One region of the Leptolyngbya sp. NIES-2104 genome, then DNA from elsewhere that is predicted to be linked to it. Evidence: riboswitches for the same ligand, from Rfam matches in the RefSeq annotation. Region 1 holds a riboswitch; the other holds the start of a gene.
The links. A riboswitch is a leader RNA that binds a small molecule or an ion and turns the genes downstream of it on or off. The one in region 1 is predicted to bind cyclic di-AMP.

Region 1 (3,412 bases):
TAGGCGCTGTAATGTCTCGATCGGCGTTAGTAAACACCGAAATTGATTCCTTGTGGAGTACGCTGATTCGATTGATGGGTGGCACGATCGCGCTTTTTATTTGGATACTGCTGAAGCGTCAATCGACTGAAGTAATTAAACCTTTACGCGATCCTAGGTTACTCACGATCATTACTGGAACTGCCTTTATCAGTACTTATCTCGGCATTTGGCTCCAGCAAACTTCGCTAAAATATGCTACCACCGGAATCGCTCAGGCACTCAGTAGTACCAGTCCACTTTTTGTCATACCTCTAAGTCGAGCGATGGGCGATCGCGTTAGTATGCGATCCGTCATCGGTGTCCTGATTTCGCTAGTGGGAGTGAGCTTATTATTTCATCGTCAGTGATTCAGATCACTGATGTGTTAAAGTGCCATTGCAAGTAGTACTCATTACTTTGGATAGTTCCTATCGTGTTCGGTTCATGTAACGTTATGCTGCGGAAGCGACCCATCCTGCCAGAATTGGCAGAACCGCATAGTATTGATAGAGGGAGTTAAATGATGCGTCTTGTTCGGGGGCACTGGGAACACTAAAGCGGGTTGAGATCCTGGCATCATGCAAGTTTGAGGAATGTTTGCTATGCAGGTTTTGTTGCTGATTTTGGGGCTGTTTTATTGGGCGGTTGTCCCCGTTCTGTTCGTAAGCTGGCTGGAATTTTTCCGCCACGACGAAGACAACCTCACTGATAGAGAACAGAAAATATCGCGATTCATGATTGCGATCGCCAGCATCTTCTGGATTGTGACTCTGCCTTTTGCCTACGTAGAACTTTTGGATAAGTTCAAACGTGCTAGTCGATCTGCCCGTCTTTACCAGAAAATGCTAGAAAACCCGAATTCAGCGCTCAATTCCAGTGACGAGATACAGTTCTCAAATCATTAAAGTGTTTCAATCGTTACCATTTCACTCTGGGGATGGATAGAAATTAAACAGCGATCCCCGACACTAGAAGAATCAAGTTTAAGATTTCTGCTGTCAATGAGAATACAGTTTTTGAAGCAATCGAGAGTTTTTTTGAGCGGCTGGTATAATGGAAACGAATTTGCTACTGAGGTTGGAATTTTATGACACCTCGCCCTTTTGTTTTGAAAGTAGCAGTTCTTACCCGCTCAACTGTATTAAATTAGCCAACAACAGCAAGCCAGGAGACCTGGTTTTTTGTTGCCAAAACTGCTCACTAGTTCGTTTCGTAAACGTTAGGGAAGCTAATCTGTGGGTCGCCTAATCTGAATCAAGCGGAAATTTTGAGCCGCTCGACTTCAAAGCGGAGGAACCAATCTTTGGGGCGAATCTTGAACATCGGTTTGAGAAAGACACCTTCCAGTCTTAGCCCGTCAGCTAACTCCGTCGGCAATGGGAGGATGACTTAGCGTGTGTTCGCCACTCTAAGTATCCTGAACTGAATCGATCGAGATCATTCGATCGAAAAAACTCCCTCACCCACCTCTCATGCGTCGTGTAGTTAGGAGAGGTTGAATTCAATGAACGTTCATTCAATGCTGGTACGTCTCGAAGGCACACTCGGTCGTGCTGATTTAGTCCAAAAAATGGTTCTGATTCCTGCTGCGGGTTCATCACGTGCAGAAGATTCCGAGATTAATCTCGTAGTAGGCTATTCTAACTCTCCAGGGAGTCAGACGGCGCTTGATTTGACGCTATGGATCGCTCACCAAACCCGACTTGCAACGGGGAAACAGGTGACGGTTCAAGTGGTGTATGTGATCGATGATGGCATCATGAATCGGATTCCGGTGTTTGATTCGGGTCGCAAGCGCAAAGAGAAGGCTGAAGGCGAATGGCGCACCAGTCGAACGGCGATCGCGGAATTAGAAACGGCAACGAAGGCGCAATACGGAACGGCGGAATTGTTTGAACAAGCCGATCGGATTTTGTGGAATGCTCGCTGTATGGCGGAGGAATGGCGCGGATCGCTCAAGACGCATTTGCGGTTTGGGGTGGTTGCCAAGGAGTTGAAAGAAGTGGTGGCGACTGAGAAAGCGTCATTGTTGATTTTGGGTTGTGATTCGCCGAGTCATCCCTTGGTGCGGCAATTGGGCAAATCGTTCCCGTGTCCGGTGTTGGGAATTCCGTCAGTGTTGGAAGGCGAATAATTCCCGCCGTGAAATTCGGCTACAACCGCGAAATCCGGGTAGAGACGCGATTAATCGCGTCTCTACGTCGTTGGATAAACGCGGAATTGATTGCATTCGTTCAAATCGTTGAATGAACGCAAAATCGATCGCAACAACGATTTGATCAATCCGCGATCGACAATCCCCAAAAATGATTCGCGCACGCATGGAAAAGAACTGTAACCCTGTGTAGTTCTATGCAATCAGTGATCGATCGCTGAATTTGTCACTGCATTGTGTTGTTTACCGTTCCTAAAATCGTGCGCTTCATCTCTAAAATCTTTCTCTCAACGATCAGTATTACTGCGTTGACCGTTCTACCGGGAATTGCTCACGCCCAGACACCCGGTATTGCTCGAATTCCACAATCCTCTACCCGTTGTGAAACCGCGATCGCATCCGTCAAATCGTCTCTGGCTCAACGGGGTTATTTCATTCCTTGGAAAGCTGCGGGGCGCTCGATTAAACCGCAGGTCGTATTCAATGACGATGGCATTCGGAACAGCTATTATGACTATCCATCTGGACGGACTCAAACCCTGGCATTTCGCTTATCTGGAGATGCCACGCGGCTCTATCAAGGCTTAATGAGTTCACCTCAGTTAATGGCAACGTTCGGCGCTCAGATCATGGCAAGCTGCGATCGCATCGGGCTGGTAGAATTTTCCCATTGGCATGAAGGGTATGTTCCGGTTGGATATTTCCCTGATCGAATGGCTCGAACCTTTACTTGGACGGACATTGACGAAAATAGCCCCCATCAGCGGTGGATTCAAACAGCAAACGGCTCTCAAATTCAATATCAATGGGGATACTATTTTTCGCCTTAATGCCGCAAAACAAGCTGCCTCAGTTGATTACGGAATTTAGTGTCTAAATATTTTTCTTGAAGCGATCGCCATTCTTTAAACGCGATCGTTCTTCTTTGGTCGAGTTTGTTCGAGAAGATCGGACACAGTTTCTCGATCGAGTCATCCAAATATTTATGTAAGAATTCTTGCAGCACAACGCTGTCTTGAATCTGCCCTAACACTTCCTGAATCTGTTGAAATTCGCGCACTTGCGCTTTGTAGTCCTCGCCGTAGAAATCTGTGAAGAGTTCGGTTTGATAGCGCAATCGCTTCATCTGCTTCCGGAGATCATGTATCAAATCTCCCTGATCGAGCAGCGATCGGATTGATTCCGGTGTGATTGGCAAAAAGAGCTTCTCTTCTAGTGCAAATTCCACACCCATGA
Region 2 (3,412 bases), 2.4 Mb from region 1:
CTCGGTTTGCCAGATCCTCGGCATCTTTGGGAATTTCTTTAATTTGTCCCCAGCGGGCAGCTTGCGTCATCAACCAAACACTGCGCGATTGCCACATAAACGTGGAATGTTCATTTGCGACTTGTGGAACTTCTTTCGGCAAGTTAAAGAACAATGTCGTCGCATCCGATTTCACGATACGATCCTTGCCGTCAAAGCCTCCATAGTTGTACTCACCCACGATCGCAGGTTTTGTAAGTTTCGGTTTTGCTCCGGTGTACGATCGACCAGAAATAATCTTGGCAACTTCCTCGCGATTTTCATCACAGTAGCGACAGGACTCGATCATCGCTTTGAGCAATGCCCGATAGGTTTTCGGATTCTCATCGATGAATGATTGCATTACACCGAGTAAGCGATCGGGATGTCCATTCCAAATCTCTCGACCCTGAGCAAAGGTAAATCCAATTCCTTCATTGCCAGTAATAGCGCGAGTATTCCAAGGTTCTGCCACCATGTAAGCTTGCATGGCTCCGATTCGCACATTCGTCACCATCTGCGGTGGCGGAATGATGATCACGCGGAACTCTTCTAAAGGATTAACACCCGCAGCAGCAGCAACATACCGCACAAAGTATTCATAAATCGCAGAACTAAGAACGACTGCCCAAACACGACGTTCTGAAGGTAGCGCCTCAAAGTAGCGGCGAAAGTCTTGTCCGAATGCTTCTAAGTTACCGTTGTACTCGAACCAGGGACGCAATCCCGCATCCCACATCGATCGATTCATCGTCATCGCATTGCCATGATGATGAATCGTCATCCCTGCACACATCGGCGCATGACGCGCTCCTTCCGCCCCGATTCGAGCATTTGTAATCGCACCCGCAACCACAGGCGAAGCATCTAATCGACCGAATATCAAACCATCGCGAGAAGTTGCCCAGCTTGCTTCACGGCTCAATCGCACATTCAAACCATACTTGCGAAAAAAGCCTTTTTCCCAAGCGATCGCAAACGGCGCACAGTCATTTACCGGAACATAGCCGATCGTTAAATTCGGCTTCTCTAATTCGCTCGATTTAATTACCGGAGTAATCGACATCGCCGCTTCAGACAGTCCTTGAGGTGCACGATTCGCATTAATCGCACACGAAGAAAGTGAAGTCGCGATCGCAGAAGCACCCATGCCCGCAAGAAATTCGCGGCGAGTCCATTGATTCGTCATCGGTTTACCTCTACGATGCGCGACGGCGATGAGTCACCCAGACTTCGATCTGAGCCAGAGCAAAATCAAGTAACAATCCGGTTAGTCCGATCACTAACACAGCTAAAAACACCGAACTAAGATTTAATCGGCTCCATTCGTCCCAGACAAAGAAGCCGATTCCCACACCTCCTGTAAGCATTTCAACAGCAACAATGACAAGCCAAGCCACTCCCAGACTAATTCGCAAGCCTGTGAAGATGTACGGCAAACTAGCAGGGAGAACAATCTTGAGTATCCGTCTCCAATAAGGCATTTCCAACACTCGCGCCACGTCTAGATAGTCTTTTGGCACACTGGCGACTCCCAGAGCGGTGTTGATGATGGTTGCCCATAGAGAAGTAATGAAAATCACGAAAATCGCGGAAGGATCAGCTAAGTTAAAAATCGCTAATGCGATCGGTAGCCAAGCGAGCGGTGAAACGGGTTTGAAAATCTGAATCACTGGATTAAGAGTCAGCATCGCCTTTTTAGACATGCCGATCAAAAATCCGATCGGGATCGCTACGATCGCGCCCAATCCAAACCCCAGTAAGACTCGTCTTAGGCTTGCTAACAACAGCCATCCTAACCCCAAATCACCCGGACCTCGACGGTAAAACGGATTGAGAATATAGTCCAAATTTGCCATCAATGCTTCCGGGGGCGTGGGCATCAATTCATGTTTGTTTAGCGCAATGATCCACCAGAGTGCAATCACTCCAGCGAAACCAAGAGCGGGATAGATAAAGCGATCGCTTGATACGATCGGTTTTGCCCGGCGCATTGTAGCCTGACCGACAGCAGCAAATACCGCTGCTAAATTGAGTTGCGGGATCATAGGGTCTGGTTCTCCAGAGTCAAACTCTCAACGTGCCGACGGAGTTAGCTGACGGGCGAGGACTGAGAGATTGTCCCCGGTTGGATTGCTTAGAAGGTGTCTAAGTTCACAACCGTAAGCCCCGATTAAACTGGTTCCTCCGCTTCAGAAGATTCTGAATTAGGCTGACCGACTCGAATTAGTAGAACTTTAGCATTGAGGTGCAATTTTGAACAATCTTTCTTTTGAAATATTGAGGATTGAGCGATCGGGTTTCATTGAGTAGAAGGACTTAGCGGGTATTTGAAAAGTATGACCAGCCTTTTCGCTTCGTTGCTCACCCGCCCTGAAATGAATTTCGGGCTAATCGACGAAAGTCTACTGGAGTAGACTGAGAACGGATCTCAAGGTCTTAGTTCATTTTTAATGAACTTGCACCGATTAGCCCGAAATTCTATTTCAGGGCGGGATGCGGCAATGAACAAAGACACTTCAAGCATTCTCTTAGCAACGATCGAGTTTTTTCCAACAACAAACACTACCCAAGCGGGCACTGTGTGATCAAGCAACTGCCTCCAAACTGGAATAGAGCGCATCAATCAAAGCAACATTGAGCGTTCGACTACTCACTTTTGGAGTTCATCATGGAAGTTTCGACTTTTGAATTGCTGGTGAAGCGGATTGCTCCGAGAATGGCACTCCCGCCCGTACAGCAGCCCGTCGCTCGTCGTGTGGTTCAAGGTTATTTTCTAACCGTTTCTAACTTGGAATCGATCGATCTAAGATATCGCCTAGAGTTTCGCATTAGCTTACCGGACAATCTGACTCAAGCCGACGCGATGACCCGACTGCTCGAAGGAAATACCGTTTTAATCATTGATATTGCAGGTGCAAACACGGTACTGACCCTCACTCGCGTTGGTACCACTGGACGGTATGTAAGCCAAGAATTTATCATTCCAGCCCAGAAAACCGCTTCGATTCAGTTGTTGCCCGATGTCGCTCGATTCGCAGCGCAAGATAATCCGATGTTGGAAATTCGCGGATTTGTGTCGCTGTTGTTGCCGCGTGTGTTTGGCGGAACCCCGATCGAGAATGTGCTGGGTCGCCCTCAAAGTCCTCGCCCGGTTCGCGTGTTGCTCAATGCTGAAGTTCGCGGCACGTTTTTACCGAATGACTTTCCTGCAAATTCGGCAAGCACCGACTTTGATCAAATCAATTACTCGCTGGCACTCGCAAGCGGTCGCGCTTTGAATGAACTGACTTCTGAGCCGCCTCGGATTCTGGTGCCGGGAAGTCCGATCGGAGTCGAAATTGCACCGGGTGCGATCACGATGACTCCTGTCGCTTCAGAGACTGCGGACTTA

Region 2: another riboswitch for cyclic di-AMP. It lies ahead of ntrB (nitrate ABC transporter permease); the one in region 1 lies ahead of NIES2104_RS12240 (universal stress protein).

The regions. Positions count from the first base shown of each region.
Region 1 is NZ_BBWW01000001.1:2,630,443-2,633,854, forward strand. Features, by position in the region: gene NIES2104_RS12230 (DMT family transporter) at 1-389, shown strand, start outside; gene NIES2104_RS12235 (hypothetical protein) at 624-926, shown strand; cyclic di-AMP (ydaO/yuaA leader) riboswitch at 1,282-1,409, shown strand; gene NIES2104_RS12240 (universal stress protein) at 1,526-2,155, shown strand; gene NIES2104_RS12245 (hypothetical protein) at 2,135-2,344, opposite strand; gene NIES2104_RS12250 (hypothetical protein) at 2,413-3,006, shown strand; gene NIES2104_RS12255 (CHAD domain-containing protein) at 3,003-3,412, opposite strand, start outside.
Region 2 is NZ_BBWW01000001.1:4,981,721-4,985,132, forward strand. Features, by position in the region: gene NIES2104_RS23980 (CmpA/NrtA family ABC transporter substrate-binding protein) at 1-1,207, opposite strand, end outside; gene ntrB (nitrate ABC transporter permease) at 1,218-2,066, opposite strand; cyclic di-AMP (ydaO/yuaA leader) riboswitch at 2,086-2,242, opposite strand; gene NIES2104_RS23990 (hypothetical protein) at 2,690-3,412, shown strand, end outside.